Regions from separate parts of the Dysgonomonas sp. UBA7630 genome, predicted to be linked through region 4. Evidence: riboswitches for the same ligand, from Rfam matches in the RefSeq annotation. Region 4 holds a riboswitch; each other region holds the start of a gene.
What was found. Region 4 has a riboswitch for cobalamin ahead of B3P17_RS02875 (precorrin-2 C(20)-methyltransferase). Riboswitches for the same ligand answer to the same signal wherever they lie in the genome.

Region 1 (3,531 bases), on a different contig from region 4:
ATTTTTGTGTCTTGTAATGAGTAACAGATTTCAGTCCTCCGTTATCGATAAGAGATGACATCATTACAAAGTTCTTGTTCTCGGTAAGCCACGATGTTACAGTTCCATTTTTAGGGTTCGGACGTCCTTCTACAATTGCCATGTATGAATACTTAGGTACAAGGTTGTCCCAGTTTTTCTGGAAAATATCCTGGAGCTCCATGTCTTTCGCAAAGATCATAAGTCCCGAAACTTCTCTGTCGAGGCGATGCAGAACATAAACACGTGCTTTTTTATCTTTTTTCTTTACGTATTCATTCAGAGAGTTATATACAGTGCGTGACTTTTCCTTATCTGTAGCTACAGATAGAAATCCTGCTTCTTTTTCGATGACGAGTAAGTCGTCGTCTTCAAATACAATCTTTAATCCCTTCAATCTCTTTTCTTTTCGAGACTGATCGTATTTCATAACAGAGACCTTATCTTTTGCCTTCAGTTCGAAATCGAATTGGGTGATAAGCTTTCCGTTTACTTTGATTTGTTTATGTGCAAGAAGCGATTTCACTGCGTTGCGGCTTTTACGTACTTCTTTTTGGACAAGGAAATCTAGCAATTGAGCCGGTTGATCAACTTTTATTTCCTGCAATACTTTATCTCTGGTTGTATTCCTCATTTCATTTATATATGAATATGAAACAAAGGTAAGCGTTTTTCTTTTAAGATAAACACAACATTAGATGTCGATTTACAAATATTAATTTAAATCATGGCTGCTTAAGGTTGGAGAATTTTAATGCATAGAGGCATAAAACACAGGATAATATCTTTCGCATGAAGCATGCTAGTGGAATTAACATTTATATTTTGTCTTTCAATATAATTTATCCTTACCTTTGCAGCACTTTGTTTCGTTTGTTAACGAATTAAAAGGGAATCAGGTGAAAATCCTGAACAGACCCGCTGCTGTAAGCTCTGTAAAGCTTGTGCAACATAGCCACTGTTATTCAAAATGGGAAGGCTGTACAAGTTGGAGTAAGTCAGAAGACCTGCAAAGTAATAGTTCGGACAGCTTTCGAGGAATAGAGCTTAAGAAACAGTGTTAAGATTATATAGTCTTTTCTTTGTTCTTATCGAAAGCATTTTATTGAATAATTTGTGAAGATGAGGACTTTTTTATTCTCCCTTATATTTTTATTTGTAGTAGGCTGTATGCATGTACAGGCTCAGATTAATGATAGTCTCAATGCAAAGAAACTGTCAGAGATAGAAATTTCTGCACAGATCAAACCTTCTGTCTCACGATCTACAACTCCACTTCAAGTGATTGATAATACAGAGATTGAACGAATAGGAATACTGTCCGTGTCTGATGCTGTACGTCGTTTTTCGGGAGTTACAGTAAAAGATTATGGAGGTATTGGAGGTATGAAGACTGTCTCAATAAGGGGGATGGGGGCACAACATACTGCAGTTAGTTATGATGGTGTTACGATGAGTAATGTTCAATCCGGACAGATTGATATCAGCCGTTTTTCGTTGGAAAATGTTTCCATGATAAGTCTCTCCATTGGTCAATCTGACGATATATTCCAATCTGCACGATCATATGCATCAGCCGGCTTATTAGAGGTAATAACATCAAACCCTGCCTTTAAGAATAAATCATATAATGGAAATATACAAGTTAAAGCTGGTTCTTATGGGCTTTTCAATCCTACTGTCTATTATGCACACCGACTGAATAAGAAATTCTCTCTTTCGTTAAATACAGGATGGGAAAGAGCAGACGGAAGATATAAATTTACATTTAAGAATGCCGACCAGACAGAAGAACGTAAGCGTAGAAATTCGGATGTCAATATCTGGCGTACAGAATTAAACCTTTATGGGAGTATGGGTAAAGCTGGCGAGCTGAAATTTAAGGTAAATTATTATGATTCGGAGAGAGGTTTGCCGGGTTCTGTAATTTTCTACAGAGACGACAATGAAGAAAGAGTCTGGAACAAGGATTTGTTCTCCCAGCTATATTACAAAAATAAAGTTAATGATAAAATAAGTATAAAAGGACAATTAAAATTTAGCCGCAACCATTATAAATATCTGTCAATAACCAATAATACAGCAGAAAACAAACAAGAAGACCGCATCACTCAGTATGAATACTATGCATCAGCAGGTATGATATGCAAACCTCTTAAATATCTATCTATAAGTTTATTTGAAGATATATTTCAGAATAGATTGAACAGTAATTTTGAAGATGTAGACAAGCCGAAGAGAATTTCATCACTCACAGCTTTGGCTGCTCAATTTACTAATAAATATCTAACCGTAACCGGAAGCCTTTTGGCTACTTATGTTGATGAAAGTCTTCAAACGGGAGAGTCACCTGAAGATAAGAAAAAGATAACGCCATCTATAAGTGTATCATACTTACCTTTCGAAGAAGCCAATTTAAGACTTCGTGCATCTTATAAAAAGATATTCAGAGTGCCAACTTTTGATGATATGTATTACATACGCATGGGCAATATAAATCTAAAACCGGAATATGCTACACAATACAATATAGGATTGACTTGGACAAAAAAAATATCTGAGACCATTGACTTTATGAGTGTATCTTTAGATGGTTACAGAAATAAAGTAGATGATAAAATTGTGCCTTTTCCTACAATGAATATTTTTAAGATGCGCAATTATGGAAAGGTAGATATGACTGGGGTGGATCTGAATACGCGTCTCCATGCATTGTTAACATCTCAAATATCATTAAATATCACAGGTAATTATAGTTATCAGAGAGTTATAGATGTAACAGATAAAAATAGTAAAAACTATAAAGATCAAATCCCTTACACACCGCGTCATTATGGTTCGGCATCGGTAAGTTTAGAAAACCCTTGGTTAAATTTTGCCTATACTGTAATTATATCAGGCAAACGTTACGCTCTTGATCAGAATATACCAAAAAATGAGATAGAATCATATACAGATCATAGTATTTCACTAAATAAGTCTTTTATATTAAATAATAATAGCTTACGCCTCCAACTCAATTTAATTAATCTGACAAACAAGAATTATCAAATTGTACAATATTATCCTATGCCGGGACGATCTTTTACAATATCAGCTAATTATAATTTTTAAATATTTATTCATATGAAAATAAATAAAATTTTTTACGCATTTCTCTTTGTAGCATTAGTTTTAGGATTCGCATCATGTAGTGATGACGAAGGCTATCCTGTTGTTGAACCACCTATTGTTGAGCCACCTGTTGTTGAACCACCTTTGGTAGGAACAGGATCATATATATTAAATAGTGGAAAAAGCGGAAGTAATAACGCAAATATTGCTTATTACGACTATGAAACAGGAAAGGTTACTTACAATGTCTTCGAATCAATAAATAGTAAAGGACTGGGAGATACTGGACAAGATATAATAACTTACGGAGATAGAACTTATATAGCAGTATCAGGATCTGCTGTTATTTATGTTTTGGACAAAACGGGTAAAATATTAAGTACTATAGAATCTACTAAA
Region 2 (3,531 bases), on a different contig from region 4:
TTACGGCATATAGTTTATTCCCATAAATCTGGATATCGTTACCTACATCTCCCAGTTCATGGGCAATGTTAGGATTCAGATAAGGATAAATATTTTGACAATATTTACCGGTTTTACGATCGAAGTAATCAATGGAAGATTTATTACTTCCCATATTGGCTTCATTCAACAGATAAAATCCTTTTATATTACCTTCTTCTCCTTCTACAACAGTTGTTTCATCAACAGGAGCTACCGGTGTTATTGTGGGAGGAATCAGTTCCTCTTCATCTCCTCTACATGAAGAGAGAAGTGTTAATCCTACAATTAGAATTAGAAATCCTAATTTGAATAATCTTCTTTTCATAATTTTCTTAAATAGTTATATTGAGTATAAATTTGAAATTTGTTCCTGGCATAGGGTAATTCAAGACTACATCGTAAGCCTGATTAAATAGATTATTAATTTCCATGGTAGCTTTGTATTTATTTTTCCTCCACACAAAAGACTTACCGATAGCCATATCGTGAGTGTACCAAGGCTCAAGTCTATTACGGGGAATATTGGCACTACCTGTATACCTAGTAGCTGTATAAATAAAACTGTATGATAAATTCCATGATTTATAATTGACGCCTAATATGGCCGATGCACTGTGGATCGGAATATATGCTATTTGTCCTTTATAGGTAATGGTATCACTCTCTACTACCATTGGAGTATAGTCCTGTGCCTTTTGGTAAGTATAATTTATCCGAGTATCTAAAGTTAGATCTTTTCCTATCTTGTTAGTAGATGTTAAAGCAATATCTACTCCTTTTATCTTTACAAGACCAATATTTTTCATTGTCCAACGAAAATTTACACCGCCCGGGATAGCTAATAATTTGTCTGTAACTTCGTTGTAATAGGCATCGACTTGTCCTTCTAGAAAAAATGATGAATTTATATTTTTTGAATATACGAACCCTAAATTATATTGTTTGGTAAATTCGGGTTTGAGGTAAGAAGACAATGTCCCCATATATGCCATATGCATCTCGGTGAAGGTCGGCATTCGAAATATATTTTTATAAAAGACTCTTAAAAACAGGTCCTCTCTACTCCATGGTTGCCATGAGGCCATCAAGGAGGGTGTGATTTTATTCCAATCACGTTGAATGTCTTTTTTATCTTCTTTGGTAGATTCATGAACAAAAGTACCGAGTAAACTACCCTGTATTTTTACTCTATCCAGATCGAGAGAAGTCGCTACAGCTACCCAAGTAGAATAACGTTGCGGATAGATAAATTCCACCAAATTGGCATTCATTTTATTCCACTGAAAGTCGGCAGAAATGTTAGCTGTCCACGAAGGGAGGATATTAAATAGATTGGCTGAAGAAATATAAACATCATGGAGCATATATTTATTTTTCAACTTTTGAATTAAAGTATCAGATTCATAATACAAATAATCGTACGCATATTTCCCTGATATCTTTGTTGCATAAACGTCTGAAAATCTCTTATTCAAAGCTGATTGAACAAAGAAATTCCGATCCTTTTGTCTATCTTCGTGCTTAAATCTTCCGGGTTCTTCTTTCACAATCGCTCCAGGGTATCCCCGTTCTGAAGTATAGAAATAAATACGACTTTTCCAATCACCTCCTTTTAACTTTCCGAAGAAGGCTTGCTCAATTCTAAATATCTGAATGTCTCCATTCTTTCGAACAGCGGTAGTATCGTATCCCCCTCTATTGTCAACAGTATTTTGAACTTTGTATCGAAACTTATATTTACCTGTCGAGTTAGTGTAATCAATATTAAACGATGAATTTAATTTCTCAGATAGCTTTTGTTCCCAATACAAAGAAGGATTAATCAGTCCGAATGCTCCTGTTTTGAAAGTAAATTTCAGATTATATTTTTTGTTGCATCCAAACTGAGGAGTTTTAGCTTCTATGTAGATAGAACTTGCAGAACTGTAATCTTTTGCCGGCTGAAAAATGGAACTTTTTTGTCCGTTATGTAAAGAGATAGCTTGAATATTATCAAGTGAATATCGTCCAAGGTCTACAACTCCATTCTGAGGATTCGCTATTTCAATCCCATCATAGAATACACCTACATGCTGGCTACCCATACTACGTACATTTACAGTCTTAAGACCACCAATACCACCATAGTCTTTCAATTGTACACCCGAAAAATAACGCAAAGCATCAGCTACAGAATGGGCACTTAAATTTTGTAATAATTCTCCCGATAGTACTTGTACAGGGATAACATCTACTCTAGTTTTACGAGCCGAGACTACTATCTCATTTAGATGTTGTATACTATCTAGTTTACTTTGCGCGAAGCCCGTTATGGAACAACAGTATATAAAAGAAAACATTAACCCAACTCGGTTAAACCCACATAATGACAACATCTAAGCCACCTGATTAAAGGATTATCAAATAACTTAACAGGAAAATATAAACGATTAAATTAAAAAGAGCAACCATAATAATGATGGTCAGAATTCTGCTTTTCATCTTCTTCAGCTTTATTTCCCGAAAGCCTTAAATTATAATAATCTTGGCAGGTCTTCTGACTTACTCCATCTTTGAATCGTCCTTCCCATTCATTGTTGAACAGTGGCTTGAGTATTGTTCAAAGATTTTAGTAGAGCTTACAGCAGCGGGTCTGTTCAGGATTTACACCTGATTCCCTTTTCATCACTTTTCCGTAAGTTATTGGAATTATGACACCAAAATCGAAAACAAAGGTATGTTTAAATATTTAAAAAAGAAAACTTATTATAAAGATTATTAAAACAAGGAGAGCTTTTGTTCCACTCTTAGCTTTTTGAGGGTTGTTTCAGCTTTTTAGTTTGTATGAACATAAAATGTAATTATTTTCGACTATTTTTTCTGATAGAGTATAACAATTATTTAATCCTATGAAAATATAATTATTATGAATTATATGATCAAAATAGTTTTTCTCTATCGAGTTTAGGCTAAATAACGTTCAAAGAAAAATATTGCGATACATAAAAAATATTAGGCAAAATCGATTGTTTAAAAAATGTATACTATAGATTTAACTTATTATATTCTGCGAAGCTAGACACTTTAGGATATTTCAACGTGTCATTTAAAACCTTGTTTATAGTCGGATAAATCTTTGTCTTTTTATATTAGTCTGCTGCCTCCAACTTTACAACCAACCTGATTATAATATTGAGTTAATACTGAAGATATGAACTGAAAGTTATCGAGCGAAATCAATATGCTTGGTTATTCCTTGACTGTAATAATCTGTCAAGATTAATTACCCCCAATTATTTAGGAACGGTACAAAAAAAATATACATATTATAATTATAAAATAATACTTTCTCATATAGATAAGCATGTTTTATTTGTTCCAAGATTACCACAAATATATTATCACTTCCTTCTTTTTGATTTAACAAAGAACGAGTATCACTTAAATATAGGATCTACTCTATAATTTGAACCAAATATTTGTTTGGGAAATATGATAATTAATAATCTTTGTATGTTTAAAATTGTAAAA
Region 3 (3,531 bases), on a different contig from region 4:
TTTACCTCCATTTATCGTATATAGCAATGCTTTAGGCAAGTTCGCTCTTGCACCGAAGAATTGCATCTGATGTCCTATTCGCATCGGTGATACACAACATGCTATGCCGTAATCATCGCCTAGTTGAGGGCGCATCAGGTCGTCATTCTCGTACTGAAGTGATGAAGTATCGATAGAAACCTTGGCGCAATAATGCTTCCAGCTTTCGGGTAAACGGTCGCTCCATAATATTGTTAGATTAGGTTCGGGTGCAGGCCCTAGGTTGTATAGTGTATGAAGCATACGGTAGCTATTTTTCGTAACCATCGACTTTCCGTTGTTTGTCATACCTCCGATCGATTCGGTTACCCATACCGGATCTCCCGAAAATAGTTCATTGTATTCATTAGTGCGAAGGAAACGGACAATACGTAGCTTCATCACAAAATGATCGATAAGCTCTTGTGCGTCTATTTCGGTTATTAAGCCTGCCTGCAAATCTCTTTCAATATAGATATCGAGGAAAGTGGTTACACGTCCGAGGCTCATTGCTGCACCGTTTTGGTCTTTGATAGCTCCCAGGTATCCAAAGTATGTCCATTGGATAGCTTCTTGGGCTGTATTCGCCGGTTGAGAAATGTCAAACCCGTACGAAGCAGCCATACGTTTCAAGGCTAGTAATGCTTCTATTTGCGAACTTAGCTCTTCCCGAAGACGAATCAGATCGTCTGTCATTACAATTGGGTCACATTCTTGGAAACGTTTTTCTCGTTCCGATATTAATCGATCTACACCGTAAAGAGCTACTCTGCGATAATCGCCGATAATACGTCCACGTCCGTAAGCATCGGGTAGGCCGGTTAACAATCCGTTACTTCTGGCTCTGCGGATGCTGTCGGTATAAGCTGCGAATACTCCTTCGTTGTGTGTGCGTCTGTATTTTGAGAATATTTCTTCTGTTCCTTTGTCGAGTTTATAACCATATTCGGCCAAACTCTGTTTCACCATACGGAGACCTCCGTTAGGGAATATTGCTCTTTTTAGCGGTTTGTCTGTTTGAACTCCTACAATTTTTTCCAGCTCTTGGTCTATATATCCGGGTCCATAAGCATCAATTTGAGAAGGTATTCGAGTCTCGGCATCATATATGCCTTTCTCTTTTTCTTCAATAAACATTGTGCTTAACTTTTCCCAAAGCTTGATTGTTGCCTCAGTAGGGTTTTGTAGAAAAGATTCGTCCCCTGTGTATTCTTTATAGTTTTGGAGTATAAAATCATTTACATTGATTTCCTCTTGCCACCGTGTGCCTTTAAAGTTTTTATATGCTTCCATTTAGTTATAAAATAAATTTCTAAGTACTCAATTTTCAGAGCTTACGTGGAATAGAATAAGAAATAAATACAGACGTATTTAAATAAATGTAACAGAATAAAAATAAAATAGAGGAGGCTTTTCCCTTTATGAAAAAGGTCCCATCCTAAATCTTCAGCTTTATTCCTCGAAAGCTTCAAACTATATGGTCTTGGCAGGTCTTCTGACTTACTTTATCTTTGAGCATCCTTCCCATTCAGTGTAAGAACAGTGGATAGAGTATTGTTCAAAGTCTTTGGAGGAGCTTACAGCAGCGGGTCTGTCCAGGATTTTCACCTGATTCCCTTTTCATCATTTTCTATGGATATAGTAAATGACACCAAAACCTGTGACAAAGTTATATGTTTTTAAGCATAAAAATAAACATTTAATGTGAAAATGCTTATTGATTGAGACTCTTCTCTTTTTGTTTTCTTTTATATCTTTTTGTATAGGAAAAAATAAAAAAGATGTGCTATTTATTATTTTTTCCTATACCTTTGCCTCCCGAAAGTTCTTTATCATTATTCTTCAACCGCTAAGGTGCCTCAGATATTGAGGAGAATAGGGAATCAGGTGAAAGTCCTGAGCTGTCGCGCAACTGTAGTCACCGCGAAAGTTTCTATTTAAAATCCACTGTTTCGTGCAGAGATGGGAAGGAAAATAGAAATGGTGAAAGCCAGGATACCTGCCTTAAATCGGATTGACAATGCTTCGCGATAAAAGTGTTATGTCTAATAATTTCATTCATCCCTCTTGTCGGAGGAGATGTTATTATCCAGGTGTGTTCTTATTGCAGCATTGAGAAGTTCAAAAGAGCTTTTTACATTTATGTTTAATCGTAAAAAGTTTAGAAAGAAATGCGCGCAAACGTTCTTGATTATTCGCATGTTGATGATCGATGTGCAGATGTAGAAGACACAGACACACGTTCAGACAAAGAGTTGTCGTTGAAGGAATTTGTAGACATCATATTGGAGGTCAGTACCCTCTTGCTTGAATCGGGAGCCCACTGTGAAAGAATTAATAGGAATGTACAACGTATAGCACAGAAGACAAACTATAAAGTAGAAATGCTGATATCATTTACTGCTGTATCGGTATCAGTAACCAATATGGATAATGAGGAAAACATAGTAACAGCCAATAAAAAGATAATACATCATGGGGTACACTTTGGAATACTCACCAATACCAGTTTGCTGACATGGGAACTTGCCGAAGATCGGATTTCTTTGCAGGAGTTGCACCAGCGTATAAAAAGATTGAAAGATACCTCTCGTTATTCTGTTTGGCTTGTTCGTCTGTTTATTGGAATAGCTTGCGGATCGTTATGTCTGCTTGCCGGGGGGAATTTAATAGATGGGGCTTTTGCTTTTGTAGCCTCATTCGTGGGGCTTGCGGTGCGTCAGGAGATGATTAAAAGAAAGTTTAACCTGATGGTTATTGTAATCTGTTCAGCGTTTGTGACAACAACCATATCAGGATTGAATATCTTGTCGGGATTTGGTTATTTGCCTCAAACATCTATTGCTACTTCTGTATTATTCCTTATTCCGGGAGTTCCTCTGATAAATAGTATAATCGATTTGCTTGAAGGGTATATCCCTACAGGTATTGCCCGTGGAGCATTCGGTGGATTTATTCTCTTATGTATCGCTGTAGGTATGTTTATTAGTATGACAATAATAGGAATAAATAACTTTTGATTATGCTAATAGATATATTGAAAGACGCTCTTCTTAGTTTTTTTGTTGCTATAGGTTTTGCACTATTGTTCGAAACGCCAAAGAAGGGATTGTTGGTTGCCGGTTTGCTGGGAGGGCTGGGGCATGCTATTCGCTTTACGTTGTTGTATTTTGGTTTTGGCTTGATCTCCGCTACGTTGAGTGGGACTGTTGTGATAGGGCTTTTGGGTATCTATTGTGCTCATAAAATACATACTCCTCCGGTTGTATTTACATTGCCGGCTTGTATAACGATGATACCGGGTTTGTATGCCTACAAGACGATGCTGGGATGTATAAGAATATACGAAGAGGGAACGACGGGTGCAAAAACAGCATTCTTATTACACGACACGGTTTACAATTTTATATTGACATCTTCTTTACTCTTTTGTCTGGCAATCGGTATATGTATTGCCGCATTATTGTTTCGGAAAAAGAGTGTAAAGAAAATAAAGAAGATAAAAGATTTAGG
Region 4 (3,531 bases):
TAGAATATTCCAAACGGAACCCACTGGTATGGAAATTGTGCCCAATACCAGATTCAGAATGAAGAAAACTAGTATAGAGGTAGAAATCAGTGCAAAAACTATCAAGGGACGTTTCATTTATTTAAGTAATTCGTAATAAACAGGAATATGTTCCGGCAAAAATGATGGATGAAATATCTTTATCAAGTCGGCTAAAACTACTTCGGGCTCTACAGGAGTATTTTCATAGAAAGGTTTCTCTCGCAGATTACAATATATAAGCTTTTTATCCTTAAAAGCTTTAAAATCTGCATATCGAGCATCACTTTGTTTCAAAGCATCGTAAGTGAATGTTCCATCGTGGCTATTCACCATCCGCCAATAGTCAGTATTTGCTCCCTGCGAATAAACAGTTTCGAAATCGACATAAAAACCTCCGGATTCGTTATCATTTTTCATAAAATAATCGGCTCCTGAATCTCTGAATAGCTGTGCGAGATAGCTGTTTCCTCCAACTACATACCAGTTACCCGAATGTAACTCACCGCTCAATACAGTAGGACGTTTTGAAACAGAAGCAGACAATGCTTTTAATTTATTATACTTGTTTTCTATATCGTCAAACTGTTTATTGGCTTGTTCTTCTATTCCTAATAGCATAGCAATGAACTTAATCCATTCAGCCTGTCCCAAAGGAGAACTTTCTTTATATCCTAAAAAACTAATTAATGGTATATCCAGGTTTCGAATCGCATCATATCCCCCTTTTTTGAATGGTGAAACAAGTATAATATCCGGATTTAGGGCGAGAATTGCCTCATTATCAAATTCACCTTCTATACCGATTTTACGAGTCTTACCTTCTTTAAGTTGCTTATTCATTTGTTCATTAAAAAGAAAGCGAGTGCTGGTTATCCCTACAACCTTATCCAATGCCTTGAGCTTAATAAAGTTTGACAGTTGCAGTGTGGTCATGCAAATTACACTGCGGATAGGTATTTCTATTATCTGATAATCAGCAGGTATGCCCTCTTTGTTGCTCCCTTTATTGACCAGAGCATATTTGTAATGCATATCGCTCTCCCCGGATGGATCGGTTATATCAACTAATTTATAGTTTTCGGAACTAGTCACTTTGAAGCCTTTGGCATATTTAATATTCATAGAACCTGCAGTGTTTCGATCTCCGATAGTTTTTGCATTCTTATTTTGATTACAGCCCGAAAATGCAATAACCAGAGTAAATAAGATAAAAAGTAGTTTTTTCATCCAGATTATTCTTTTGTAATTATTAATAGTGAGAAATAAGGAAATTTACGATCTATTATTTCAGGTATATCCTGCGTATAGAATTCTTTTTCTTTAATTCCTACATTCTCAAAATAATGTATTTCCACTTTATCTATTGAAGACATAGCCTGCTTTATAGCCTGTTCCGATTGAGAAGGTTTCATTATCACGATAGAGTTTCCTGTTGCTATTCTTGTCGTTAAATCATTGGATGATATTATCCCGGGAATGATATGCAATTCTTCTTCTTGTTTGGCTATATGGATATTGGCAAGGGCTGCACAGGCAATAAACGCCGGGATGCCGGCGATACGTTCTGTAGGAATATTTTTTGATATAAGATTATCTGATATATAATGAGTTGAAGAGTAAAATCCTGCATCTCCTTCTGCTACTACAACTATTTTTAATCTTTTCACATAATGCTTTTCTATAAGCTCAGCAACTTCCTTATAGCAGAGTATTGCATGCGATCGATCTTTACTCATAGGTACATCAAAAAGAGAAATAACGGAATCATTAATATTCAGTTCCAATAAAATATCACGGCTACGAGATGACATATTTCCGACTGGTGAAACAGTCGAGGGGCAGAGGATAATATCTGCTTGTTGCAAAGCGTTTAAGGCTTTTAGGCTTATAAGTTCGGCATCACCTGGCCCAAGAGATACAAATGTAACGAAATCAGACATATTTATTTTAAATTATTATAGTTACAATATGCTTAATTCAACAAAAGGTAAGCAACTGAATACCTGTAGTAGTTACAATAAATATGTTTAGAGATACGGATTTTGTATGTTCGTATATTCCGCAGCATACCAATACTGCCTTCAAAAATATGTAATGCCTCATATCTTATTTTATTATTGTAAAAAACTAATAAAATAAAACAACGAGTTTCCTGAAAATTAATAAAATAGCAATGAATACAAGATGTATTGCACAACCACTTCTATCCCTGGAAGCTTGGTGTTTATTTGTCAGATCTGGCAGGTCTTCTGGCTATCCTCCGGTTAAAAGCCTTCCCATTTCTTTCGAAACAGTGGCATGGAATTTTCAACCGATTTTATGAGAAATTACAGCTGCAGGTACAGCCCCGGATTCACACCGGGTTCCCTTTTATTACAACTTCACGATTTTGAAATTGCAATACCGAATCTGAGTGCAAAGGTATTAATATTTTTTATTTTGAAGCCCAAATTTCAACTTCAATTTTAAGCTCTGGTAAACCTAATGCCTTCACATAAGCAATAGTCATAGATGGGTATATTGTACCAAATAGATTTTCCCATCTTGCGTCAAAAAAATCCCAAACAATTTCTTCTGTAGCCCAGATATTGACTTTTATAACATCGTCTGAAGTTAAATTCTGACTTTCCAGAATTTGTTCAATATTCCTAAATGTATTGTATACCTGTTCATTCATACTATCAGGAATAACTCCATAATTATCAGCTCCAATCTGTCCGGAGAAAGTGTATAGAGTTGAATTTTTAGGAATTATAGTCACATGTGAATATTTTCCAATAGGCTTTGATATATTCTCGGGATTTAATCTGACGATTCTTTTGATTTTATCACTATTCATTTCAATTTTTCTTTAAATAAACAATTCAAATACCAAAGCGGTATTTCTTTTGTAATGCAAAAGTATAGGTCGTGTATTATTTGAAATTGGATAAAACCGACAACTCTCAGAAAAAGAAATACAATAGTTCTCGTAAATTGGATTGTAGAAAGAACACATCGCTAGCAAATTCTAGATAAGCCATTGAGGAAAGTTAGCTAAATACTCTTTTGAGTTTAGTATGAAATTTCTAGGATTAGTTCCTGTAAATTCTTTAAATTCCCTGTTATAGTGCGATTGATCAAAATAATCATATTGATAAGCAAGTTCTGTAAAGTTTTCAAAATTTATTTGACGCAAAGAATTTAAACCCTCTTGAAAACGCATAATCCGTGAAAATATCTTTGGTGATAATCCAACAGACTGTTTTATAATTCTTTCTAATGTTCGCTCCGACAAATTCATTTCCAATTGGACTTCTTTAAGAGTTTTTCCATTTTGTAATAATGTGGAAGCATGCACCAACTTCTTATGATTATTTTTGACTCTTTCTATTTGCTTAAGGAAGAAAGAAGAGATTAGGCTTATTTTTTCTTCTAAAGAAATTGCGTTAAGAAGTTGCTCAAGAATAGCATCTCTCACAATGTCTTCAAGTGAAATATTTTGATGATTTAACTCAAAAGCATCTAATC

Region 1: it holds a riboswitch for cobalamin, as region 4 does, so the genes downstream of both, B3P17_RS10310 (TonB-dependent receptor plug domain-containing protein) here and B3P17_RS02875 (precorrin-2 C(20)-methyltransferase) in region 4, are expected to answer to the same signal.
Region 2: it holds a riboswitch for cobalamin, as region 4 does, so the genes downstream of both, B3P17_RS03920 (TonB-dependent receptor) here and B3P17_RS02875 (precorrin-2 C(20)-methyltransferase) in region 4, are expected to answer to the same signal.
Region 3: it holds a riboswitch for cobalamin, as region 4 does, so the genes downstream of both, pflB (formate C-acetyltransferase) here and B3P17_RS02875 (precorrin-2 C(20)-methyltransferase) in region 4, are expected to answer to the same signal.

Annotation. Positions count from the first base shown of each region.
Region 1 is NZ_DLIY01000023.1:94,927-98,457, reverse strand. It holds gene B3P17_RS10315 (RluA family pseudouridine synthase) at 1-652, opposite strand, end outside; cobalamin riboswitch at 866-1,047, shown strand; gene B3P17_RS10310 (TonB-dependent receptor plug domain-containing protein) at 1,141-3,132, shown strand; gene B3P17_RS10305 (DUF5074 domain-containing protein) at 3,145-3,531, shown strand, end outside.
Region 2 is NZ_DLIY01000011.1:112,131-115,661, reverse strand. It holds gene B3P17_RS03925 (YncE family protein) at 1-346, opposite strand, end outside; gene B3P17_RS03920 (TonB-dependent receptor) at 354-2,360, opposite strand; cobalamin riboswitch at 2,531-2,737, opposite strand.
Region 3 is NZ_DLIY01000001.1:80,517-84,047, forward strand. It holds gene pflB (formate C-acetyltransferase) at 1-1,311, opposite strand, end outside; cobalamin riboswitch at 1,487-1,689, opposite strand; cobalamin riboswitch at 1,856-2,039, shown strand; gene B3P17_RS00335 (threonine/serine ThrE exporter family protein) at 2,190-3,038, shown strand; gene B3P17_RS00340 (threonine/serine exporter family protein) at 3,041-3,531, shown strand, end outside.
Region 4 is NZ_DLIY01000006.1:81,712-85,242, reverse strand. It holds gene B3P17_RS02885 (iron ABC transporter permease) at 1-117, opposite strand, end outside; gene B3P17_RS02880 (ABC transporter substrate-binding protein) at 118-1,248, opposite strand; gene B3P17_RS02875 (precorrin-2 C(20)-methyltransferase) at 1,254-1,961, opposite strand; cobalamin riboswitch at 2,244-2,444, opposite strand; gene B3P17_RS02870 (RidA family protein) at 2,456-2,860, opposite strand; gene B3P17_RS02865 (helix-turn-helix domain-containing protein) at 3,032-3,531, opposite strand, start outside.